Regions from separate parts of the Mycolicibacterium sp. SMGY-1XX genome, predicted to be linked through region 1. Evidence: riboswitches for the same ligand, from Rfam matches in the RefSeq annotation. Region 1 holds a riboswitch; the other holds the start of a gene.
What was found. Region 1 has a riboswitch for thiamine pyrophosphate ahead of NL241_RS11285 (ECF transporter S component). Riboswitches for the same ligand answer to the same signal wherever they lie in the genome.

Region 1 (7,353 bases):
TGCTTCCAACACTTTCAGTGCGGCCACCGCGTGCACATCAGAGGTCGCGACGACCGCGGTAGGGGAGTGTTCCAACAGCTGTCTGGCGGCGGTCATGCCGCTGACCATCGTGATGTCGGTGGCCTCCACGAGGCGCACGTCGGTGGTTTGCGGTGCCACTGCGTCGATGGCGTCGCGGTACCCGCGGAGGCGCTCCTGCAGGTACGTCTCGTTGACATCGGTGACGTCGGCGAAATTGCGCACGTGTGGAGAGGCCTCGCCCGCCAGGCGATCCGATACGATGCCGATGCGCCGGTGCCCGAGGCTCAACACGTGCGCCATCTGCTCGGCGCCTGCGCGGCGGTGATCAACGGTGACATACGGAATGCCGGGCAGCCGTGGCGAATCGACGGCAACAGCGGGGATTCCGCGTGACACCACTGCCTGGACGGCTGGGTGATCGTTGGGGAGACAATGCATCACCACACCATCGACGAGCCCTCTCAGTGCCGCCGGCATCACCGGATGGTGCTCCGGTGCTCCCAGCGCCGGACCGTCGACCGGTAACAACGTCAACGCCACGTCGGTCATGGCGCCGACTTCGACGATGCCCTGCAGTAGCAGTGCGGTCGACGGGTCGACGACCGCACTGGCCAGCGCTCCCGGAACCATGACACCGACGGTTCCGATACGGCCGCGTCGCAGGCTGCTCCCTGCGACGCTGGGGCCGGTGTACCCCAGCCGGGCTGCGGCGGCGAAGATCTGTTCGCGCTGAGTCGGCGACACTTTGGGGGAACCGCTGTAGGCATACGACACCGACGCCTGAGACACACCAGCTGCCTTCGCGACGTCCTTCATCGTGACCATGCCGCTGCTCTCTTTTCACCTCACAGGCCGCCAGACAGCCTAGCCCTCTGCGTCGAATGAATCGCCGCAGAGGGCCGGTCCGAGGGCGCCGACGATCAGGACTTCACGATGAAGCCCGCATCGATGACCAGCGGGGTGGCCGTGATGAACCGGCCGGGCTCGGTCACCAGGTAGAGGATGGCATTGCTGACATCCTGGGGTTGGATCCACGGGACGGGCAGGACATGCGTGGATGTGAACGTGTCGGTCACATCGTCGCGCGTGGGCTTGTCCAGGTCCGGCCGGAACAGGCCGTAGACGAAGTCGTTGTTGATCATGTGGGTGTCGACGCAGGTGGGATTCACGGAATTGACCCGGATGTTGTACTGGCCGAGTTCGCGTGCGAGCGAGGTCATCAATCCGGTGACGCCGTGTTTGGACGCGGCGTAGGAGGAGATGTTCTCGGCGCCCTTGAGGGCCTCGGTGGACCCTGTGAAAACAATTGAGCCGCCCTCATTCTGGGCGATCAGCGTGGGAATGGCCGCCTTGACGGTGTGGAAGACGCCGTTGAGGTTGATGTCGACCATCTCCCGCCAGTCTTCGGGGCTCAGCTCCCAGGTCTTGGCCCCCGAGCAGATGCCGGCGTTCGGCAGCACGATGTCCACGCGGCCGAACTGTTCGATTCCTCGATCGAAGACCCCCTGGACCGCGGCGTAGTCACGGGTATCGGCGATGTCGACGAAGATCTGGCCGCCGATCTCTTTGACCTGGCGCACGGTCTCCTGGAGATCCTCTTCGGTGGCACCCGGATACGGCGTCGTCGAGGGTTTGGCGCAGACGTCGAGTCCGATGATGCTGGCGCCCTCGCGCGCCAGCGTCAGGGCATGCGAACGCCCTTGTCCTCGGGCGACGCCGGTGATGAATGCGACCTTTCCGTCCAACTGTCCCATGGCGAAACTCCTGTTGATATCGAGAGATGAACTCCACGCAACGCACATCGCGGCCACAAGCGTGTGGCCTGACCTGTGGAGTGGAGTGCATCGGCATGCACTGGCCGATGTCGGTGAATCGTATCACCAAGATTCTTGCGACACTAGGTCTAGTACGGTCTGATCTGCGGTGATACGATTCACCAAAGCATCACCGGAACGGATATGCCATGACCTTTTCGCGTCCTCGGGCACGTGCTACTGCATGCACGCAGCCTGTGTCGATCGCCTGCGGCGACACTCGGTCCGACACCTCCGGCGCCCGACACCGGCCGGCTCTTGTCGTCGAGGCCCGGATCGCAGTGCTGTCGTTGCGCTTTCGCCTCCCGTGGCGGTACAGGACGTGAGAGCGGTGAGGAAAGGTCTTACCCGCCCTCAGCTCCCGACGAAATTCCAGGTGCCGAAGGCGATGGAGACGCCGATGGCCGCCGCGGCGATGGCCACGCCGGCGGCGATCAGGGCGAGTTCTCGCGGTCCGAAGGTCGACGGCCGCGCCCAGGTCCGGGTGGGGTAGGCCCCGAATCCCCGTGCCTCCATTGCGGTTGCGAGCTTGGACCCGCGGCGCAGCGCGAACACCAGCAGGGCAAACGATTGGCCCACGAAGCGCCGGATCCGGCCCTGATCGGCCACCCCTCGGGCGCGGCGGGCGTGCCCGAGGTACTGCCAGTCCTGTCGTAGCAGTCCCACCAGCCGCAGACCGGCCATGGCGCCGACCACGAACCGGGCGGGGAGTTTGAGCACCTGGCCCAGTCCGTCGGCCAGCTCGGTGGCATCGACGTCGATGAACAACAGCACCGAAGGCAGCGCAATGGCCAGCACGCGCAGGAACATGGCCAGGGCCAGCTCGATGGAACCGTCGCTGACGGTGATCAGCAGAAAATGCCAGTGCACGGTACCGCGGGGCTCGCCGTAGAGCAGGTTGGTCAGTGCGGTGAGGGCGGCCGCGCCGGTGATGACCGCGCCACGAATCACGAACGGCCGCAACCGGACACCGAGTGCCACGAACAACGGGATCTCCAGTACCAGGGCTGTCAGCGCCGACACCCAGTCCACGCTGAGCACGAGCGCCAACGCGATGACCCCGGCTGTCAGCAGTTTCGCGACAGGGTTGATCACAGCGTTATCCGGTCGTCGGCCAGGACGTCGACGAATTCCGCATCATGGGTCACCGCCACCACAGCGCTGCCGTCGTCGGCGATTTCGGACAGTAGGTGGATCAGTTCCTCCCAGGTACGACGGTCCTGCCCGAACGTGGGCTCGTCGAGGACGATGATGTCGGGCCGCGTCATCAACACGCCTGCCACCGACAGGCGGCGCTTCTCACCGCCGGACAGCGTGTACGGGCTGCGGTCGGCCAGATGACTCAGCCGCAGTCGGTCCAGCAGCGCGTCACCGAGTGAATCGATTTCGGCCTGGCCGAGTTTGAGGGCTTTGGGCCCCAGCGAGAGCTCGTCACGGACGGTGGGGGTGAGGAACTGGTGCTCGGGATCCTGGAAGACGCTGGCGATGCGGGTCAGCAGATCCTTGGAGCGCCACCGGGCGGGTTCGCGGTTCTTCGGCGACGGCGCGAAGTCGGAGCGTGCTTCGAGTGCGCCGCCGTGCGGTGGCAGCAGACCTCCGAGGGTCAGGGCCAGTGTCGACTTACCCGCGCCGTTGGGGCCCGTCACCGCGGTGACCCGCCCCGCCGAGATGCCGAAGTCGAGCCCGGTGCGAAGCGGCGGATTCGCGCGGTACCCCAACGACAGGTCCGTCGCTGCCAGCAGAGGTTCCCCCACGGGCGGCGGGGTGCGGTTCAGGTGGGGGACCGGTGCATCAGGGATCCAGATACCGGACTGCAGTAGGTGATCACGTTCGCGCCGGATGGTCTGTTCCGGTGGGCCGTCGGCCATCACAGCCCCGTCGGCGCCGAGCACGATGACCCGGTCGACGACGGGTAACCAGACCTTGGTGCGGTGCTCGACGACGATCAGGGTGGCACCGGTCAGTTCGGCGACCGCGGTCACGGCGTCGCGCACCTCGATCACCCCGTCGGGATCGAGATTGGCGGTGGGTTCGTCCAGCAGGAGCAGGCCCGGGCTCATCGCCAGCACACCTGCCAGCGCCAGCCGCTGTTTCTGCCCACCCGACAGCGTTGAGGTGTTGTGCTGGACAGGGAGATTCAGGCCGACCGACCGCAGCGCCGCGTCGACGCGCGGCCAGATCCGGTCGCGGGGAACGGCGAAGTTCTCCATGCCGAACGCGACGTCGTCGCCGACGCGGGACAGGATCACTTGTGAGTCCGGGTCCTGCAGCACCATTCCGAGGCGGTTCCGTTGCTGCACCGGTGCGGCGCCGTCGATCAGAAGGCTGCCCGCCTGGTGCCCCTCCTCGGAGCCGCCGAGCAGCCCGGCCAGACCGTGCAGCAGGGTCGATTTCCCCGACCCCGACGGTCCGAGCAACAGCACCCGTTCTCCGGCCGCGACGTGCAGCTCCAGATCCTCTATCGCCCAACGGCTCTGACCGGCGTGCTGCCAGCCCCACCCGGCGGCCGTCACGTCGGCGCCACCGAGACGAGGTGTCATCGAGGCGCGGGACTCGCGACCACTCTTCCGGACTCGAAGCGGCTGAGCGCTCCGGTCTTGGCGAGGCCCCGGACCACGAACCAGGACAGCACCCCGGCCAGGACGGCACCGGAGACCACTGCCGAGGCGGTGTAGATGGTCGCGAAGGTGGTGGTCGATCCCGGGTACCAGAGGATCAGGTCGTTGATGGCCAGGGCCAGACCGGCGGCAGCGCCGGCGGCGGTGGCCACGGGCAGGTTCCACCGGCGATAGAGGAACAGCGCGAACACCAGTTCGGCGCCCAGGCCCTGCACCAGGCCGGACTCGATGGTCAACACGCCCCATTGGTTTCCGACCAGGGCCGACACCGTGGCGGCCACCAACTCGCCGTAGAGGGCCGCGCCGGGTTTGCGGATCACCAGCGCGGTGAGCACGCCGGCGAAGAGCCAACCGCCGCCCGCGAGTGCCTGCAGGCCGGGCAGGACGGCGTTCAACGGGGTGGCGATGGGATTGGACGCGACGTTCCAGAAGACGAAAACCAGGCCGGCGGCCACCGCGAGCACGCTGGCGACCACGATGTCGACGACGCGCCAGCGCACGGGGCGACGGGTGTCGGAGGTCGGATGGGACATGAGACTCCTCGTACTGAGTATTTGAGATTCGTGCACGGACCGGGCAGCGACGAATCGTGAAGGCGAGCACGGCGATTGCGACCGTGGCAGTGCGGCGCCGAAACGGGCGCTCAGATGGGTGTTACGTGACAGGCAATGTTCACGTGCATCTCCCTACGCCGGCATTACCCGGTCAGGTTCGTACGGTCGACAGCCGGTCAGCCGTCCTCTCAGCGCACTCGGTGTGCACTCCCGTGGTGTTCCGTGCTCCAAGCTAGTCCACACACACAGGAGTTGCTATACCGGGTGGGTGCTGGTGAAGCACCAATCCGTGCCGTCGGGGGTCCCGGTGGCGAGGTAGTCCGCGGCCGAGCGGGGGTCATGCCGGGCGATGAGGGTCTCTTCCTGGGCCGCCCATCGGTCCCAGAAAGGACGGTAGGTGTCGCCGTCGCGCCGCAATGCCCGCTGCTTGCGCACCTCGTCGTCGGCGTCGATCCAGATGCCGATGTCCGCCAGTGCCCGGTTGCCGGCGGACAGGGTGCCGACGCCTTCCACGATCAGGCGTTGGGTGGCAGTGACCGGACGCCACCCGGCGGGGGTGTTCGTCGTCCAGTCCCACTGCCTCCAGCGCGCTGGATCACCCGCGCTGCGCGGTTGCAGCAGTTCGGTGTGAACGTGGTCCACCGCCCAGGCCAGGCCGTCCCAGCCGGGGTAGATGTCATCGAGGCGCACCACCACACTGCCGGCCCAGCGCTGGGCCAACTGGTCGGCCAGGGTGGATTTGCCCGACCCCGAACGTCCGTCGATCAATACGGTGACCACCCCGGAGGCACACAGGTGCCGGGCCAGTTCGTCGAGTGTCACCGCAGCTCAGCTGCGCGGGCGGGAGAACAGCCAGACCGTCAGCCAGACCGAGGCGGCCGTGATGAGCAGGGCGCCGGGGACGTGCACGCTCAGGGTGTGACCCTTGCCGAGGTAGGCCTGGACAAAGGAGAAGGCGAACAACCCGAGGGCCAGGGCCGCCGCCCACCAGCCGTGACGCCGTTGCCGCGCCAAGCCCGCCAGCGTCACGGTGAGCACACCCGTCACCACGTGCAAGGCGATCGCAGCCCCGCCGTGGATGTCCAGGAATTCGCCCGCCTGGATCACCGACCCGGCGGTGACGAACAGGACGGCCACCACGGCGACCGTGGCGAGCGCCAGGAATCGGGAAAAGACGAGCCAGGGTGCGGTCTTCGGCTTCTCGGCGACTGTCGTCATGACGTCCCTTCCCTGGTCAGATCCGGTTCTGCGTAGGCTCCTCGGCGGCGGATGCCTGCTCAGTCTCGCCGACGGCGGGGGAGGTGTCCTGCGGTTTCAGCACCGCCGGCCGGAATCGCTCGGGTAGGGCGCGCAGCATCGCCGCGCACAGCGCGACGATGGCCGCGGTGGCGAGGGCGATGACCCAGATCGGAGCGCTGGTGAAGATGTTCTCCAGCAGCATGTAGAAGCCGAACAAGAGGAACAGGACCGCCGCGCCGATCTGGATGAGCCGCTCGGGCAGGTGCTTGCCGGCGACCGCACCCACGATGATCGCCAGCCCGTCGGCGACCACCATGCCCAGGGTGGATCCGATCCACACGCCCAGCCAGTCGTTGTCGGCGGCCAGGGTGATGGTGGCGAGCATGGTCTTGTCGCCGAGCTCGGCCAGGAAGAACGCCGAGGTGACCACGAAGAATGCGGCACCGGTGGCCCGCTGGGCCCGGCTCTTCTCTTCGTCGCTGAGGCTGTCGCCGCGCAATGTCCAGAGGCCGAAGAAGACGAACATCGCGCCGGCCAAGAGGCCGAGAAGGTGCGTCGGCAGCGCGGCGCCCAGGTAGTGCCCGATCGCGACCGACAGGACGTGGACCAGTGTCGTCGCCGCCGTGATCGCGCCGAGTACCACCCACCAGCGGTAGCGCAATGCGAACGTCATCGCGACCAGCTGGGTCTTGTCGCCGAGCTCGGCGACGAAGATGACGGCGAAGCTCAACAGGAGAGCGGAGAGCACGGGACAACCCCTCGTTCGGGTGGTTGCCGGAGGGGATCAACAGATGCCTCCGGCCGGCAACCAATGCGGTCTGTACGGCCGAAGGTCTCGCCCACCGGCTGACTGCCGGTCCGGGTAACCGGGCGTTGCGGTGACCCGCAGCGCCAGTATGTCGACTACCCGATTGGGGGGCTACTCCCCTTCGCTTTTCCCAGATTGGCACAGCTTCGCGGGTATTGCAAACCGAGATGCACGAAAGATGGTTCGTATCAATAGTTTTGGATGTACTACCGGCAGACTTCGGTTACCCTGAAAATTCTGTGACGTTTGCTGAAACTCCGCTGGAATCAAGTGCCGCAACACCTTTCGCGCACGAGCTG
Region 2 (7,353 bases), 3.6 Mb from region 1:
CCAGGACCTTGGCCCAGGTGTGGCCGAACGCCTTGACCACGCGGGCGTTGACGGCCCATTCGCCCACCAGGTCCGACGATGCGCGTCCGCCCAGATCGGCCGGGGAGAAGTCGCTGTAGTCGATTGCGTTGGTGGCATCGACGATGATGCGTTGCCGCCAGTCCGGTATCTGCTCGACGAGTCCGCGAACGGCCTCGAAGGGGACCGCCAGCACCACCACATCGGCGAGAAGCGCGTCGCCGACCTCGATGGGCCTGATGGCGGGACCGATCTCACTCACCAGGCGGGATACCGAGTCGACACCTCGTGCGGCTGCGACACCGACCGGGATATCCGCGCGAGAGAACTGCCGGGCCACTGCAGAGCCGATGTTGCCGGCTCCGATGATCGCGTACTGCACTTTCCGCTCCTTCTGGTTCTATAACGCTCGACACAGAACGCCGACGATAGCAGGTTCTATAACGGTCGGCACAGAACGGTTAGAATCGCGCCATGGCACGGCCACGGGAATTCGACCGAACCGAAGCGCTCGAGCGCGCGATGTACGAATTCTGGAGTCGCGGCGGCTACGACCACACGTCGATCAGTGATCTCACGGCGGCCATGGGCATCTCATCGCCCAGTCTCTACGCCGCCTTCGGAGGCAAGCGGGGGCTGTTCGACGAAGCCGTGGCGATGTACGAGAGCCGACCGGCGGCGCCGGCCACGCGCGCGGTGGCCGCGCCGACCTCGCATGACGTGGTCGAGCGGATGCTGACCGCGGCGGCGCGCGAATACACCGACGCCGGCCATCCCCGCGGGTGCCTTGTCATGGCGGATCCCCAGTTGGCGCAACGACGCAATGACGGCCGGGCGTTCATTGCCGACCGGCTGCGGGACAGTGCCGACTCCGGTGACCTGCCGGACTCACTGGATCCCGAAGATCTTGCCGAGTTCCTCATCGTGATGCTGAACGGAATGGCCGCGCGCGCCCGAGACGGCGTCGATCACGAGCGCCTGAGCGCGGTCGCCGACATCGCGGTGCGCTGCCTGCGCTCCTAGAGCGCGCGCAGCGCGGCGTCGACCGCCAGTGCGGGCACGTCCAGCGTCTTGGAGTTCAGATCGTGACGGGCGCCGGTGATCTCGACGATCTCGGTGGGCCCGCTCACCAGTGCCGCGGCTGCCGTCAACTCCTCGATCGAGCCGAACGGGTCGGCCGTGCCGTGGGTGAAAACGGTGGGGATGCGGATGTCCGGCAGGTGTTCGGTGCGCGCCCGCTCCGGCTTGCCGGGCGGGTGCAGGGGATAGGAGAACAACGTCAGAGCTGTCAGGCCGCCACCGCCTGCCGCTCCGGCTTCTTCTCGCGCCGCCACCATGGACGTCATCCGCCCGCCGTACGAATGCCCGCCGGCCAGCACCGGGCCGTCGCTCAGCGTGTGCGCCAATTCGATGGCCTCCACGATGCCGGCCTGATCGGCCGCGGCTGAACCCGACGGCGGTCCCTTGGGGCGTCGCCGTCGATAGGGGAGGTTGTAGCGGATGGCCAACCACCCGCGGCCGGCCCACTCGTCGCACAGTCGGACCAGCAGTGGCGCCTCGCGGCTGCCGCCGGCCCCGTGTGTCAACAGCACGACTCCGGCGGGCGGGCTGTCGGGTTCGTGCGCCACCCCGGCGATCGGCTCAAGATCCATCGTCGGCCAACCGGAACAGTGGGTTGACGGGTCCGTGCCCACGGCCCAGAGGATAGGCGGCCCGGATGCACTCGGTCACCCACGCTTTGGCGAACTGCACCGCATCCGGCACCGAATAACCATGTGCCAGAGCGCAAGCGGTCGCGGCGGCCAGGGTGTCACCAGCACCGTGATCGTGGCCGGTGTCCACCCGCGGAGCGGCGAACTCGTAGAACTCCGTGCCGTCGAAGAGCAGGTCGGGGCTCGCGCTCGACGAGCGCAGGTGCCCACCCTTGACCAGCGCCCACTGCGGCCCGAGAGCGTGCAGCGCCCGCGCTGCGTCGCGCTGGGACTCGGTGTCGACCACCTCGATGTCGACCAGCAGGCGCACTTCGTCGAGATTCGGTGTCACCAACGTGGCCAGCGGGAACAACTCGGTGCGGATGGCCGACAGGGCGCTGGGGTGCACCAGCGGGTCCCCGTGCATCGATGCGCACACCGGGTCCACCACCAGCGGCACTGTCAGTGCCTCGGCTCGCCAGGTCTCGGCCACGCATCCGATGATCTCTGATGACGCCAGCATGCCGGTCTTGGCGGCTTCGATGCCGATATCGGAAGTCACCGCGCTGATCTGCCCGGCCACCACGTCGAGTGGAATCTCGTGAAAGCCCTTGACGCCCACCGAGTTCTGCACCGTCACCGCGGTGACGGCTACGCAGCCATGTAGGCCCAGCATCGCAAACGTGCGCATGTCGGCCTGGATGCCCGCACCGCCGCCGGAGTCGGAGCCGGCGATGGTCATCACCCGGTGCGGTGTCTGCCCGGGCGGGCTCAGCGGTAGGTACGTCATGAGGTCAAGGGTAGGTAGACGCGGTTGCCCTGCTCGGCGAACTCCGCAGATTTCTCCGCCATGGCTTCGCGGATGTCCTGGGTGATGCGCATCGAGCAGAACTTCGGTCCGCACATCGAACAGAAGTGGGCGGTCTTGGCCGGGGCCGCCGGCAGCGTCTCGTCGTGGAATTCGCGGGCGGTGTCTGGATCCAGCGACAAATTGAACTGATCCTCCCAGCGGAACTCGAACCGGGCCTTGCTCAACGCGTCGTCACGTTGTTGAGCGCGCGGGTGTCCCTTGGCCAGATCGGCGGCATGCGCAGCGATCTTGTAGGCGATCACGCCGTCCTTGACGTCTTTCCGGTTCGGAAGGCCCAGGTGCTCTTTGGGAGTGACGTAGCAGAGCATCGCCGTGCCGGCCTGGGCGATCATCGCCGCGCCGATCGCCGAGGTGATGTGATCGTACGCAGGCGCGATATCGGTGGTCAGCGGTCCCAAGGTGTAGAACGGTGCCTCGTCGCAGAGCTCTTCTTCGAGGCGGACGTTCTCGACGATCTTGTGCATCGGCACATGACCGGGTCCTTCGATCATCACCTGCACGCCATGGCTTTTCGCGATCTTCGTCAGTTCGCCCAGGGTTTCCAGTTCGGCGAACTGCGCCGCGTCGTTGGCGTCGGCGATCGACCCGGGGCGCAGCCCGTCGCCGAGGGAGAACGTCACGTCATACCGGGCCAGGATCTCGCACAGCTCGGCGAAATGGGTGTAGAGGAAGGACTCGGTGTGATGGGCCAGACACCACGCCGCCATGATGGAGCCGCCGCGGCTGACGATGCCGGTGACCCGGTTGACGGTGAGCGGGATGTAGCGCAGCAGCACACCGGCGTGCACGGTCATGTAGTCGACGCCCTGCTCACATTGCTCGATCACGGTGTCGCGGTACACCTCCCAGGTCAGCGCCGTCGGGTCACCGTTGACCTTCTCCAGGGCCTGATACATCGGCACGGTGCCGACGGGGACGGGCGAGTTACGCAGGATCCACTCGCGGGTCAGGTGAATGTCCTTACCGGTGGACAGGTCCATGATGGTGTCGGCACCCCACCGGGTGGCCCACACCATCTTGTCGACCTCCTCGCCGATCGACGAGCTCACCGCCGAATTGCCGATGTTGGCATTGACTTTCACCGCGAAGGACTTGCCGATGATCATCGGTTCGGTCTCGGGATGGTTGTGATTGGCCGGGATGACCGCGCGGCCCCTGGCAACTTCGGAACGCACCAGTTCTGCTGGTACACCTTCCCTTTCGGCGATGAAGGCCATCTCCGCGGTGATCTCCCCGGCGCGCGCCCGCTGCAGCTGGGTACCCCGGTCGCGCACGACCGTACGGCGTGGCAGCCCCTTCTCCAGGTCGACGTGCGCCTCGGCGTCGGTGTACGGCCCGGACGTGTCGTACAGGTCGAGATGCTCACCGTTGGTCAGGTTCACCCGACGGAACGGCACCTTGGCGCCGTCGGGAAGTTCGCGGTAGGTCTTGTGGCTGCCCGAGATGGGGGCATGGGTCACGGATACGGCAACAGCACTCATCAGTTCACTCCCTACGCCGGCATTACCCGGTCAGGTTCGTACGGTCGACGGCCCCAGCCGTCCTCTCAGCGCACTCGGTGTGCACTCCCGTGTGGGTTACGCGACCAACCTAGCGCAGTCCGGTGCCGTGCCACACCCCGGGACGACGGAACGGGATGGAATGGGAATTGCACCACGAAGGTTTGCATAGCTAACATATGTAAATTGCGGCACACACCGTGGTGGGCTGCGCACGCACTCGATACGAAACGAAGAATGCTGATGACTGCCGAGCTCACCACCACCGACGCGAGCCTCACCGCCACCGCTCGACGCCGGATCAAGATGGACCACGACCACCCCCGCTACAAGTGGGTGGTGCTGTCCAACACGACCCTGGGCACCCTGCTGGCCACCATCAACGCGTCCATCGTGTTGATCTCGCTGCCGGCGATCTTCCGCGGTATCGGCCTGAATCCCTTGGCGCCCGGCAATGTGAGCTACCTCCTCTGGATGCTGATGGGCTACCTGGTGGTGACCGCCGTGCTGGTGGTGCCATTCGGCCGCCTGGGCGACATGCTCGGCCGGGTGCGGATCTACAACCTCGGGTTCGTGGTGTTCACGGTCGCCGCGGTGGCCCTGTCGTTCGACCCGTTCTCCATGGGCGGCGGTGCGGTGTGGCTGATCGCCTGGCGCGTGGTCCAAGGTGTCGGCGGCGCCATGCTGATGTCGTCGTCCTCGGCGATCCTCACCGACGCCTTCCCGGCCAATCAACGCGGTATGGCGCTGGGCGTGAACATGGTCTCCGCGGTCGCCGGCTCATTCCTGGGCCTGCTGATCGGCGGTTTCCTCTCCGAGTGGCACTGGCAGGCCATCTTCTGGGTGGGCGTGCCGATCGGCCTGGCCGGCACGGTCTGGAGCCTGCGCTCGCTCAAAGAACTCGGATCCCGTACACCGGGCCGCATCGACTGGGCCGGAACGCTGACCTTCGGCGTCGGTCTGACGGTGCTGCTGGTCGGTATCACCTACGGCATCCAGCCCTATGGCGACTCCACCACCGGCTGGACCTCTCCTCTGGTCCTCGGTTCGATTGCCGCCGGGTTGGCACTGCTGGTGGTGTTCTGCCTCATCGAACTGCGGGTGTCGCAGCCGATGGTCGACATGAAACTGTTCAAGTCCGCATCGTTCGGCATGGGCAACCTCGCCGGGTTGATGTCGTCGGTGGGTCGCGGCGGCCTGCAGTTCATGCTGATCATCTGGTTGCAGGGCATCTGGCTTCCGCTGCACGGTTACAGCTTCGAGTCGACGCCGCTGTGGGCGGGCATCTACCTGCTGCCGGTCACCATCGGGTTCCTGGTGGCGGGTCCGATCGCGGGATCGCTGTCCGACCGGTTCGGGGCCCGGCCGTTCACCGTCGGCGGCATGCTGTTGATGGCGGTGACATTCGTTGCGCTGCTGCTGATCCCGGTGAACTTCGACTACTGGATGTTCGCGGTGATCGTGTTCCTCAACGGTCTGGGTGGCGGTATCTTCACCGCCCCGAACACCGCGGCCATCATGTCGAGCGTGCCGGCATCCCAGCGCGGTGCCGCCTCGGGTGTGCGCGCCACGTTCTTCAACGCCGGCTCGTCACTGTCGATCGGTATCTTCTTCTCGCTCATGATCGTCGGGCTGGCCAACACGCTGCCCTCCACCCTCAGCACCGGGCTGCAGGCGCAAGGCGTGTCCGCTGACGTCGCACACGACGTCGCCGGCCTGCCACCCGTCGGGAGTCTCTTCGCGGCGTTCCTGGGCTACAACCCCATCGCCGAACTGCTGGAGCCGTACCACGCGTTGCAGCAGCCGGGCGTCAACGCCGAGGTGCTCACCGGTAAGACGTTCTTCCCGGAGCTGATCACCCAACCGTTCCACGCGGGTCTGGTGGTGGTGTTCGCGGCTGCGGCGGTGATGATGGTGCTCGGCGCCGTCGCGTCCTGGATGTCGCCGGGCCGCTACGCCGACGCACCCGGCGCCGACAACGCCGCCTGATCCGGGCACCCCACAAAATCCAGTGGGGCTTGTCGGAGTCACCCGCTACGGTCGAGGGCATGCCCGAGGCAGCCATCGAGGCCATCGATCTGGTGAAGAGGTTCGGCGACCATACCGCCGTCGGCGGTATCAGTTTCACCGTCCCGCAGGGCACGGTGCTGGGACTTCTCGGACCCAACGGCGCGGGCAAGACCACCACGGTGCGGATGATGACCACGCTCACCGAACCCACCAGCGGCACGGCGCGGGTGGCCGGCTTCGATGTGCGGCGCGACCCCGAACAGGTACGCCGCCACATGGGCCTGACCGGGCAGGCCGCCACGGTGGACGAGCTGCTCACCGGCCGGGAGAACATCCGGATGATCGGCAGCCTCTACGGGCTGCGGCGCAAGGAGTTGGACCGGCTCGGCGACGAGCTGCTGCAGCAGTTCTCCATTGCGGACGCCGCCGATCGTGTGGTGAAGGGCTACTCGGGCGGGATGCGCCGCCGCCTGGACCTCGCGGTCAGCCTGATCGCCGCCCCGCCGGTGCTGTTCCTGGATGAGCCCACCACGGGTCTGGACCCGCGGTCGCGCAGCGAGCTGTGGGACGTGCTGCGCGGACTCGTCGCGGACGGCACCACGCTGCTGCTCACCACGCAGTATCTGGAGGAGGCCGACCAACTCGCCGACACCATCGTCGTCGTCGACCGCGGCCGCATCATCGCCGAGGGCACTCCGCTTCAGCTCAAGGAGCAGGCGGGCAATGCCAGCCTGGTCGTCACCGTGTCGCACGCCGCTGACCTGGAAAGCGCACAGGCCATCGTCGCCAGAACCGGTGCCGAGGTCCACGTCGACGTCGGCGCGCGCAGGCTCACCGCGTCGGCCGACGGGCTCGATGACATGACCCGGGTCGCGTCCTGGCTGCAGGACAGCCACATCGAGGTCGACGACATCGGCCTGACCCGGCCCAGTCTCGATGACGTGTTCCTGTCATTGACCGGCCGCACCACCGCTGAGGAGGCCACCGCATGACCACCGTCCGGGAAGGCGCGCCACCCAGCACCGCCGCGCGTCCACAGACCCGCCGCACGTCGCTGGCGTACCAATCGTGGATCATGGTGAAACGCAACATGATCCACACCAAGCGCATGCCGGAGATGTTGTCGGACGTCACCGCGCAACCCATCATGTTCGTGCTGCTGTTCGCCTTCGTCTTCGGTGCGTCCATCACCAATACCGGCGGAGCGTCCTACCGGGAGTTCCTGCTGCCCGGCATCCAGGCGCAGACCATCGTGTTCTCCGCG

Region 2: another riboswitch for thiamine pyrophosphate. It lies ahead of thiC (phosphomethylpyrimidine synthase ThiC); the one in region 1 lies ahead of NL241_RS11285 (ECF transporter S component).

The regions. Positions count from the first base shown of each region.
Region 1 is NZ_CP101139.1:2,305,567-2,312,919, forward strand. Features, by position in the region: gene NL241_RS11265 (LacI family DNA-binding transcriptional regulator) at 1-846, opposite strand, end outside; gene NL241_RS11270 (mycofactocin-coupled SDR family oxidoreductase) at 942-1,775, opposite strand; gene NL241_RS11275 (energy-coupling factor transporter transmembrane component T family protein) at 2,190-2,930, opposite strand; gene NL241_RS11280 (ABC transporter ATP-binding protein) at 2,927-4,375, opposite strand; gene NL241_RS11285 (ECF transporter S component) at 4,372-4,986, opposite strand; TPP riboswitch at 5,120-5,231, opposite strand; gene NL241_RS11290 (nucleoside/nucleotide kinase family protein) at 5,263-5,829, opposite strand; gene NL241_RS11295 (hypothetical protein) at 5,836-6,225, opposite strand; gene NL241_RS11300 (TMEM165/GDT1 family protein) at 6,242-6,994, opposite strand; gene NL241_RS11305 (NUDIX hydrolase) at 7,321-7,353, opposite strand, start outside.
Region 2 is NZ_CP101139.1:5,952,901-5,960,253, reverse strand. Features, by position in the region: gene NL241_RS28470 (NADPH-dependent F420 reductase) at 1-400, opposite strand, end outside; gene NL241_RS28465 (TetR/AcrR family transcriptional regulator) at 493-1,041, shown strand; gene NL241_RS28460 (alpha/beta hydrolase family protein) at 1,038-1,670, opposite strand; gene thiD (bifunctional hydroxymethylpyrimidine kinase/phosphomethylpyrimidine kinase) at 1,660-2,499, opposite strand; gene thiC (phosphomethylpyrimidine synthase ThiC) at 2,496-4,061, opposite strand; TPP riboswitch at 4,053-4,162, opposite strand; gene NL241_RS28445 (MFS transporter) at 4,323-6,068, shown strand; gene NL241_RS28440 (efflux ABC transporter ATPase subunit, DrrA-related) at 6,128-7,081, shown strand; gene NL241_RS28435 (ABC transporter permease) at 7,078-7,353, shown strand, end outside.